Regions from separate parts of the Natronincola ferrireducens genome, predicted to be linked through region 1. Evidence: a T-box and tRNA genes for the amino acid it is inferred to sense, from the RefSeq annotation. Region 1 holds a T-box; the other holds one or more tRNA genes.

Region 1 (5,920 bases):
TATTACTGGCAGTGATACTTTTATGGAAATAGAAACCTGGAAGAACTATCAACAATTATTTGCTTTGATTAATATTGTAGTTGCAACGAGGTTAGGAGATAATGACGAAGATATAGAACTAAAAATTAACTATTTTAGAAAAAAATACCAAGCTAATATTATTAAGCTGCCTATACCCATTTTGCAGATTTCCTCTAGTGATATTAGAGAACGTTATCAAAGAGAAAAAACTATTAAATATTTAATCCCCCCAGAGGTAGAAGCATATATAAAGAAACATCGACTATATGAAAATGGACAATAAAAACATAAAATCTAGGAGTGGATTTATGGATAACAACATTATTACCAAAATAAAAGATTCCTTACAAAATACTATCAATCCTAAAAGATATTTACATACCATGGGAGTGGTTGATGCATCTATTATTTTAGCGCAAAAATATGATGGTGATATATTCCATGCTACAGTGGCAGCATTACTACATGATTATGCAAAGGACTTTTCAAGACAGCAGTTAATGGACTATATAAATACACATAACTTATCAGTAGATCCTATTATGTTAGAGGCTTATCAGCTCCTCCATGGTAAAGTTGCAGCATCTATAGCTGAAAAAAAATTTCATATTGATAATATAGACATTTTGAACGCTATAAAACATCATACAACTGGACGAAAAAATATGAGCAAGCTGGAGAAAATAATATATTTGGCAGATTTTATAGAAAAAGGTAGAAATTATCCAGGTGTAGAAGAACTGAGGAAAATTGCAGAGGAAGATTTAGATAAGGCGGTTTTAAGAGCGTTGAATAATACAATTGTTTACGTCCTCAGTATAGAAAAGCTTTTACATCCTAATACTTTACATGCTCGAAATGAGATGCTGTTAAAGTTTGAAAAATAATCATCTAAGAAGTAATTTATATACTTAAGATAAGAGGTGGGTTATGGCAAAAAGGAAGAAAAAACCGAGGAGTTTTATTACGATTATTACTTTAGTTATCATCATAATAAGCATTTTTACAATAACTACCACTGTGGATTCCTTTTCCTTGTTATCAAAATCAAATAAAAGAATAAACATTTTAATATTTGGTATCGATGCTACACAATCCTCCCAAAGTAAGGGGACAAGATCCGATACTATTATGCTTCTAAATATGGGGGTATCAGGCAAAGACCCTATATTAATATCTATTCCAAGAGATACAAGAGTTGAAATACCAGGGAGAAAATATCCCGAAAAAATTAATCATGCCCATGCCTATGGCGGTATAGAGCTACTGATTGATACTGTAGAAGGATTTTTAGATATACCAATACATTATTATGCAAGAATAAATTATAAAGCTGTTGAAGAACTAGTAAATGCTTTAGGAGGTATAGAAATCGATGTACCTATGGATATGAAGTATACTGATGCTTTTGATAATCCTCCATTACAGATTGACATTAAAAAGGGCTTACAGACTTTAAATGGAAGGGATTCACTTCATTTCCTAAGGTTTAGAAGTGGCTATGCCAACCAAGACTTAGGAAGAATTGATGCACAACAACAATTTGCTAATGCAATAATAAAAAAGGTTAAATCTCCAACAATTATTTTCAAGGCTCCTAAACTTACAACAATTTTTTATAGCAATATAGATACTAATATACCTAAGACAAGGATGCTTTATTTAGGTATAGGGAGTATTTTAGGAACTCAACAGGAATTGACAAAGATGACCTTGCCCGGTAGTCCTGCCATGATTAAGGGTGTTTCCTATTATGTAGCAGATGATAAAGAACTTCAACATATGAAAGAAAATTACTTAACCCCTCGAAAGTCAGTAGAAACTAGTAAAATAGAAGTTTTAAATGGATGTGGAATTAATGGTGTAGCAACAAAATTTGCTGCATCTCTAGAAGCTTCTGACCTTCATGTTTCTTCTATAGGAAATTATGAAAGAAAAGATGTTTTACAATCTTTTATAGAGCATAGTCCCCAAAGCAAAAAAGCTGCTAAGAAGATTGCTAAAATATTAAACATAAAAGAACTTATTGAAGCTGAGGGAAAGTATGAAGATATAGATATTAAGATAGTGATAGGGAAGGATTTAGGTGATCAATAATGATAGAACACATATTTTCTTCATAGAAAATAGACATATATTAAAAGATTATAAATATATTATAACGATATAGATTTCTATAAAAAATAGATGTAGCAAGGCAATAGGGGGGACAATATGGAAAACTTAGGGGTTTTCTTACTTTTTATTTTAGGCGTTATTATCATCATCAAAGGTGGAGACTGGTTTGTGGAATCAGCTGTATGGACAGCTAAAGTGACGGGAGTTCCTAATGTATTAATTGGGGCTACTATTGTAAGTGTAGCAACTACCTTACCTGAACTACTAGTTTCTTCTATCGCCACATATCAAGAATATTATGATGTTGCAATAGGGAATGTGGTAGGATCTATGGTTTGTAATATCGGTCTTATACTAGGATTTACTGCATTGGTATCACCTATAAAACTTGACACGAAAAAATTCGCTATTAAAGGATTTTATATGCTTATTTGTGGTTTGGCACTCCTGTTGGTAGCAAAAGATACTATTATTACTCCTTCGGAGGGTAATTTATTTATTATATTGTTTATTATATACGTTGTTATGAATATATTAGAATTTAAAGACTATGATAAAGATAGTATTCAAGAATATGACTTTATAAGTATAAGTAAAGATAGCAAAATAATAAATATAGGGAAATTCATCCTTGGAGCTCTTTTTATTACCTTTGGAGCAAGACTTTTGGTTAACAATGGCGTGGCTATTGCAAAGTTAATTGGTGTACCTCAACAAGTAATAAGTTTAACACTAATAGCTCTAGGTACATCCCTACCTGAATTAACTACTGCTGTAACATCAGTAATAAAAGGACATAAAGAAATATCTGTAGGCAATATTTTAGGAGCCAATATACTTGACATAGTAATGGTTCTTGGGGTATCCTCTAAAATAGGAGAAAAAGGAATGGTAATTAGTTATCAAAATATTATGGTAGGGGCAACAATACATAATATTCCTCAAACCCTTTATTTGGATATTCCAGTAGCTTTACTAATGATGATGATTTTAGTGTTCAGTGGAATATTTAAACGTGCAATTACCCGTGGTATTGGCTTCAGCATTGTAATCATATATACTATGTATTTAACAATACTTGCAAAATTATTTATATAAACAAAAGTTAGGAGGAATTAAATGAACAACGATATTATTCGTTTAGTCGCTAAAATTGTTGAATCAATTGATGATAAACTGGGACAGGATATTGTAGTGCTGGATCTAAATGGAGTATCTACTCTATGTGATTATTTTGTCATTACTAGTACATCCTCTACCAGACAAGTAAAAGCTATTGTTGATGAAGTAGAAGGTAAGCTTATGGAAGAAGGTATTTCTATTTCCCATAAGGAAGGATATGATACAGGAAAGTGGGTATTATTAGATTATAGAGATGTGGTTGTTCATGTCTTTCATAAAGAAGATAGAGAGTTCTATAACATAGAGGGGATTTGGAAAGATGCAACAATTATAAATATTGACAAAATAATTGATGATAATATATAATGATACAATATAGATTGGCTTAAAGCAATAAATGACACGATGAAAAACTTAATTTATGGAAATAGTATTAAGGAGTAGTAGACAGTATCTTGTTTTTTAGAGAGTTGGTGGTTGGTGGAAACCAATAAACAAGATTGTTGAACTTACCTTATTTGTAATCAGCTATACAGGATGGCATCCTTTATCAACCAAGAAAGAGGACTTTCTGTCAAATAGGGTGGTACCGCGGATTTATTTCCGTCCCTATAGACATGAGAGTTTTTGTTTTTTAAACCTAAAAGTTAGAAGGAGGAAAGTTAAATAAATGACTACTTATGATTTCAAAAAAATCGAGAAAAAATGGCAAGAAAATTGGGAAAATGAAAAAGTTTTTGCTAACTATAATGAAGAACATCCTAAATATTACGTATTAGAGATGTTCCCATATCCATCTGGTAAAATTCATATGGGTCATGTTAGGAACTATTCCATAGGAGATGTAGTGGCACGTTATAAAAAAATGCAGGGTTTCAATGTCTTACATCCTATGGGATGGGATGCCTTTGGGTTACCTGCTGAAAATGCTGCTATAAAACATGGAATACACCCTGATGTTTGGACAACCCAAAATATTCAGGATATGAAAGAACAGTTAGATACCTTAGGATTAAGCTATGATTGGGATAGGGAAGTAACCACCTGTAAACCTGATTATTATAAATGGACACAATGGTTGTTTTTACAATTCTACCATAAAGGATTAGCCTACAAAAAAGAATCTAGAGTAAACTGGTGTCCTTCCTGTGAAACAGTATTAGCTAATGAACAAGTTGTCAATGGACAATGTGAGAGATGCGACAGTGCCGTAGGAAAGAAGATGTTAAATCAGTGGTACTTTAAAATAACTGATTATGCAGAAGATCTCTTAGCGGATATTAACCTGTTAGAAGGATGGCCCAACAAGGTTAAGATTATGCAAGAAAATTGGATAGGAAAAAGTGAAGGAGCAGAGATCGAATTTGAAATTCAAGACTTTGAAAAAAGCTTAAAGGTATTTACTACTCGCCCTGATACAATTTTTGGTGCAACCTATATGGTATTAGCACCGGAACATCCATATGTTACGGAATTAGTTAAAGATACAGAGTACCAAGAAAAAGTGAAGGCTTTTATCACTAAGCTACAGCATATGTCTGATATAGAGAGAACATCTACTGATACAGAAAAAGAAGGATTGTTTATTGGAAGATACTGTATTAATCCGTTGTCTGGACAAAAAATCCCTATATTCATTGCAAATTATGTTTTAGTAGACTATGGGACAGGTGCCATTATGGCTGTTCCAGCCCATGATCAAAGGGATTTAGATTTTGCTAGAAAATATAATATAGAAGTACTTCCTGTCATAAGACCTGAAGAATCAGGAGATACCTTTACAATAGATACTGAAGCCTATGATGAAGAAGGGATTATGATAAACTCTGGAGAATTCAATGGATTAAGAAGTGCTGAAGCATTTAATAAAGTTTGTGAAGCATTAGAAAAAGGAGAAACCGGCAAAAAGACCATCAACTATCGTTTGAGGGACTGGTTATTGTCTAGACAAAGATATTGGGGCACACCAATTCCTATCGTTTATTGTGACAGATGTGGCATTGTTCCAGTTAAAGAAGAAAACCTCCCTGTTGAATTACCATTAGATGTTAAATTTACAGGAGCAGGACTGTCACCTTTAACAACAAGTGAAAGCTTTATTTATACACCTTGTCCCCAATGTGGCGAAACAGCTAAAAGGGAAACTGATACAATGGATACCTTTGTAGATTCTTCTTGGTACTTTTTAAGATATGCTGATGCTCATAATGAAAATCTACCTTTTGCAAAAGAGGCTGGAGACTACTGGATGCCTGTTGATCAATATATTGGAGGGGTAGAACATGCTATTCTACACCTACTATATTCAAGATTTTTCACAAAAGTTATAAAAGATTTAGGCTTAATAGATATAAAAGAACCCTTTAAAAATCTATTAACTCAAGGTATGGTACTAAAAGATGGTGCTAAAATGTCTAAATCAAAAGGAAATACAGTGAGTCCAGAAGAAATTATTGAAAAGTATGGTGCTGATACTGCTAGATTGTTTGTACTTTTCGCTGCACCACCAGAGAGAGACTTGGAATGGAGCGATCAAGGGGTAGAGGGATGTTTTAGATTTTTAAACCGTGTATGGCGTCTTGTTGAGGAAGCATTAGAGAACAACAAATTAAACTTACCCTCCCGTGAGATGACAAAGCAAGATAAAGATCTTCAATAC
Region 2 (5,920 bases), on a different contig from region 1:
TCAATTCTAATAGTGCACCCTTGAATTCAACACTTTTAGTTCTATACTTATTTTTATAATTCTTGTATCTAATTTTAAATTTACAATCACTTTTCCCATTTAATAAAAAGTTAAATTTATCTTTTTCTAAATCTTTAATAGGTATATTCATATTAATATTGTAATACTCACATGCCTCTTTTAATAAAATTTCATAATAATTATCTGAAGATTGTTTCCAGTATAGTATAGCACCTTCTTTTAAACTTTCATTTTCATCACCAATCACTTTACTATAATCAATCAAGTAGGATTCTCCAGTTCCTCTACACGTATCACACCAGACCTTAGGGTTGTTGTAAGAAAAATCACCTTCATTATATAACTGATCAGAAGTTCCCTTCCCAACTCTAGCGAACAGCAACCTTATAAATCTTGAAATATCTGTTATTGTCCCCACTGATGATCTTGGATTCCTATTAGTATGCTTTTGAGAAATCGCTATTGATGGTAGTAAATTATTAATGCTATACACATTAGGTTTAGAAAACATAGATGTAATATTTTGCATATTAGTAGAAATACTTTCCAGAAACATTCTTTCGCTTTCCGCATATATAGTGTCAAAAACTAATGACGATTTCCCAGAGCCTGATACTCCAGTTACTACTGTTATTTTATTTACTGGAATATAAACACTAATATCTTTCAAATTATTTTCTCTCGCTGATATTACTTCTATATTTTTCATAATTAGTTCCTCCGAATTATAATTAAGTATAGATACCTTCTTTACCGCACCAATCACAATTTTTATCTACTTCTACATTGTGATAGTTCACATCCATACTATAAATGTTAAATTCTCCTCTCCTATTTAGGTTAGATGGGATAATCTTTTTCGTTAACACCTTAATCGCTTCCATAGCAGTCATACTAGCAATCATGGAGCACATAGGACCGAAGCTTCCAATTTTTCTGTTTTTGACAGGTAGCTTTTTTAAATTCGTGGTATCAATATTATTTAACTCTTCTAATCCTTTTTCAAAGCATTTTACACAAGCACTTTTAAAAGGAATTATAGTTTGTCCCATTAAAGAGATATGTAAATTATACCCTCCGCCTATTATGTGAGGAATATTGTGTTTCATGCAATACTGACCAACCCATATAGAAGTAGTATCAACATTTGGTTTGTCTGCACAATTAATTATTAAATCAATATTATTATCTATTACCTTTTCTAGTATACCTTCTTCCAAAAAAGCATCTATTCTATTAACTTTTATATCAGAAGAAAACTCCTTCAATCTTTTTTGCATAGCTTCAGTTTTTAATAAACCTATGTCAGATTCAGTAAAACCAAACTGTCTATGAAGATTGCTTAATTCTACTCTATCATTGTCCATTATTGTAATATTTTTAACACCGTTTTGTATTAAAAGAGCACTTACCCATGTACCTACAGCTCCTAACCCAATTACAACTACATGCAAGCTTTTGATATTGTTCCACATACTTGATAAATCTTGACTATCTGAAGAAAAATCTTCTAAAAAGTTAACCGCTCTTCTAAATTTAATATAGTCTTCTTCTAAAACATTTGTATTATTCTTTATAATACTTTTACTTTCCAAATAACTTATAAAACTAATAAAATACTCTTTAATTTCTTCATCCATATTATATTTTTTTATTATCTCATCTATAGTTAATGATCCATCTAGCTCTAAGATTAATTGTAAGATGTTTTCATTATTAAGTTTTATCCTTATTTGCTGTCTAGTGTTTGTAAGGAAAAATTCTACCAACCCATTATCTAGCTTAACTACTGAAACTGATGATCTCAACTTTGGTTTATTCATAGACAATCTCCCCACAGGATTTACAATCCTTATCTCTACTTACATTTAGATAGCTTATCTCCATATTATGAAATAAAAACTCGCCTCTTGTATTCCTATACTTTTTTATATCTATTAGATTACATATATATTTTATAATTTCTATAACCGCATAACTTGATGAAAACAAAGACATACTCGATAAACCGCCGATTTCTAAATACCTTTCCTTTACAGGATGCTTCTTAGGCTTCCAACCCTTTAACACTTCCTTAAAGTGTTTAGCATAACAATCAACACAAGGTGTAATGCCTGGTATTATTAATTCTCCCGTACTTGCTAAGTGTGCATCAAATCCACCTGCAATAAAGTGAACCTTTTTCATTGTTGTACAATACCTAGATATTTTCATTGAAGTATATCCTATATAAGGCTCATCAGCCGTATTGATAACAAAAGTTGCTTTATCTATTAGATCCTCTATTTTACTTTCTGGTGTTAATACGTTATCGATTTTTTGTACATTTATATTTTTATTTATATCTAATAAATAGTCTTCTATAGCATCTGTTTTCTTCATGCCAATATATTTTTCTTTAAAATAAACATGGCGACATATATCAGAAGCCTCAACTACATCATAGTCATATATAATAAAGTTTTCTACTCCGCACATTGCCAATTGTATAGCAATATTACCGCCAATTGCCCCACATCCAAATACCAAAATAGTAGAATCCCTTAATTGTTTCTGTGCTTCTATATCTAAGTTATACCCAACTAAAAAATCCGAAAAAAAATCAGTTTGTCTACTATACCTTTCTAAAGATACATCAGTAATTTCCTCTGATTTTTTATCAACTTTATTAAGAATATTCAAAGTATAAAGCTTCTCAATAATACTGACTAACTCATCTATATTTATTTCTTTTCCGAATTCTTTTTCTAGTAATTTATGTATATCTTTTATATTTTTATCTCCATCGATTAATTCAATTAGTCTTACTATTAAATTAGAAACTCTAAACTGTTTTCTTAATCTTGTACTCATAAAGTAAAAAGTAATTAATTCATCATTAGTTAAATATATATCTACACCATTTCTTATTTTATATATTTCATTAACATTTATCATTAATCTCACCTTCTTTTTTCCCTATCTCACTTCTAATTGAAAGACATTTTCCAAAGTCACCTAAAATCAAAGAGTCTATCAATTGTATGCTTAGTAAACTTGCTATCTGCCCAATTTTCTTCGTGATCTGCATATCATACTTACTTGGTTTTAATATTCCTGAAGGATGATTATGACAAATTATAATGGATGTAGCATTTGATAGTATTGCAATTCTAAATATTTCACTTGGAACTACTTCGACATTTCTATTATTTCCTATATTTAGTACTGCAACATTTATTGGATGGTTATTAGCATCCATACACAACAATGCTAGCCTTTCCAAAGTAGACCCACCAATTAATGATTCAAAAATTGGTGCAGCTTCTTCTATACCATAAACTTTATTTCTATCTGCACTCAAGTCATATTCCTTTACCATTTTCAACCTGACAACTGGTATCTTCATATCTGACATAATCACATTCCTCTTTTACTATTCTACTGGATATTTCCTTTATAATATATAAGAAAATATCTTCTGAAATTATTCAGAAGATATTATTTTATTCATTCTAATATTGTACAACACCTGCATTAATTTCTAAAAATTTTCCCCATTCTTCTTCACTCGCTACAGCATTGTTTCTTGTACATACTCTAGTGCAACAGTCTGATCTAGAACCAGAACACCCATCCGAGTATTCCGCAAATATTTCTGAATCTTTTACTTCTTCAAATAAAAAATCCTCTTTCTTTAGCATATGTACCTCCTAAGATAGTATTTTTTTCTTTAGTTTACATTTATTATAGCATTTACAAGTAATCTAATCAATCCTTTAAAATGGATTGTCGCAGCCTTTGTCGATAAACCTATTTTTCTCATAGTGACCTTTAACTTCACCTGATATTTAATCATATAAACACTCTATCTCTCCAGTATCGTATAAATCTGTTGATTTGCATTCAGGGCATCTTGCCGGAGCATCAAACTTATAACTCCCACCACATTTACATGTTCCAGCAAAACTTTCTACTAACTGGATTGTTTTATATTCACTCGCCACGATTTGCTAGTATGATATTAATTTCATCTCGCCCATTTTGGGGGTTCTGAATATTAGAAGTACCGTTCATGACACTCTTAATAGACCTACTACTATTTTCATCATATACAACCTTCTATACCCTCTACACTATTAAAGGATGCACAAGGCTAAATATGAACGTTATTTTGCACATAAAAAACTACCTTATAAATAGGTAGTTGAATTATTTTTGGTGCGGTAGAAGGGATTTGAACCCTTACGTCTATTGACATAGCCCCCTCAAGACTACGTGTCTGCCGATTCCACCACTACCGCATTTAAAGTTGTCCATAAACTTAGCGAATGAAACTAACAATAAAGTAACGTCATCACAAGATAGCGTGTCTGCCGTTCCACCACATCCGCAAGAAATGTGTTTTTTGATACTATAACATTATAATACGTTTATATTCCCATGTCAACCATCAATAGTCCCACATCTTTCCCTGTATCAACATCTTCAAGGTTTTATAAGGAGCCACTTTTATCCTGCAGCTCCTTATTGATTATAAAATTATTTTGTGTTAATATACCATTCTTCTATACCATAGAAAAGGTTATAATGACTTGGTTTAAATTCTCCTTTTACTTTATCCCTTACAACGATAGCACCGTTTTTGAAGAATAGACTAACATAGGGTAGCTCTTCTGCAATATGGATTTGTAACTGGCTATAGGCCTGCTGTTTTGCTGTTAACCCAGCAGCACTAAAAGCTTCTTCTAATAATTCATCCATTTCTTCGTTATTATAGGCAATAAAATTACTGCCCCCTAACTGTCGTGAATGAAAGGCAAAGGATAGATCTGGTAGGTAGGCTAATTCCCATCCTCCTAATACAATATCAAAGTTACCCCTAGCAATTCTCTCATTCAGTTCTTCCCAATCTAAAAGTTCTACATCTATTTTTATTCCTATAGCCTCAAGCTCATCTTCAATAAAAAAGACAGTTTTTTCTCTTAAAACATTGTTTTTATTAGAAATCAAAGTAAAGTTTAGGGTATCTCCATTCCCATTGCTTCTGGTGTTGTTTTCCCTATCAAGCTCATATCCACTTTCCTGTAGTAGTGCTTCAGCCTGATCCCTATTATAACCATACTGTAAACTTCCTTCATCATATAGCAATGATAAGGGATATATAGGGCCATCCACCACTGTACCGTGTCCTAAATATATATTGTTGATAAGCTTATGACGGTCAATCCCATAGGCTATGGCTTTTCTTATATTCTTATCCCTAAGTATAGAATTTCTAAAGTTCAATCCTAAAAACTCATAATTATTGGAAACATATTCATAGACCTTTACATTCCTATTTTCCATGTATTTTGCCCAATCAATGGAGATTGGCTGTGCCACATCGATATCACCATTTTCAAAAACAGACAATTGTGCTTCTAAGTCTGGAACAATGGTTACTTCTATATCTTGTATATAGGGGACTTGCCCCCAATAGTTTTTATTCTTTGTCAGCTTTATCTTACGCATTGTTTCATATTGATCTAATTGATAAGGACCTGTACCCACCATTGGAAAATTTGGGCTATTTAGCTTTTCAATATTATTTCCTTCAAACAAATGTTTTGGTAGGATGGGAAAGGTCATCACCTCTAGAGCATTGCTAAAGGGGCTAGAAAATGTGACATTGATTACGCCATCTTTTATTTCTCGGATATCAGAGATTTGCTGCAGACTTGTCCTGAAAATAGAAGTGCCTTTAGCATTTCTTATATTGCCTTTAATTAAATTTACAGTGAATATAACATCCTCCGCGGTTAAGGGTTTTCCATCATGCCAAGTTACTCCGTCACGAAGGGTAAATTGAATGCTTTGTCCATCTTGGGCAATAGTCCAGTCTATTGCTAATTTAGGCTTTATATCCATATTGGGATCA

What was found. The T-box of region 1 lies ahead of leuS (leucine--tRNA ligase). A T-box ahead of a tRNA ligase gene usually reads a tRNA of that ligase, here a tRNA-Leu.
Region 2: it encodes a tRNA-Leu, which carries the amino acid that the T-box ahead of leuS (leucine--tRNA ligase) is inferred to sense. The anticodon was not compared.

What each region holds. Positions count from the first base shown of each region.
Region 1 is NZ_FNFP01000002.1:473,638-479,557, reverse strand. Features, by position in the region: gene nadD (nicotinate-nucleotide adenylyltransferase) at 1-304, shown strand, start outside; gene yqeK (bis(5'-nucleosyl)-tetraphosphatase (symmetrical) YqeK) at 330-908, shown strand; gene BLS22_RS07840 (LCP family protein) at 952-2,118, shown strand; gene BLS22_RS07835 (calcium/sodium antiporter) at 2,236-3,237, shown strand; gene rsfS (ribosome silencing factor) at 3,259-3,627, shown strand; T-box leader at 3,688-3,875, shown strand; gene leuS (leucine--tRNA ligase) at 3,932-5,920, shown strand, end outside.
Region 2 is NZ_FNFP01000001.1:1,156,000-1,161,919, reverse strand. Features, by position in the region: gene uvrA (excinuclease ABC subunit UvrA) at 1-730, opposite strand, end outside; gene BLS22_RS05335 (HesA/MoeB/ThiF family protein) at 753-1,844, opposite strand; gene BLS22_RS05330 (HesA/MoeB/ThiF family protein) at 1,837-2,958, opposite strand; gene BLS22_RS05325 (JAB domain-containing protein) at 2,945-3,418, opposite strand; gene BLS22_RS05320 (hypothetical protein) at 3,516-3,704, opposite strand; tRNA gene BLS22_RS05315 (tRNA-Leu) at 4,220-4,304, opposite strand; gene BLS22_RS05310 (peptide ABC transporter substrate-binding protein) at 4,543-5,920, opposite strand, start outside.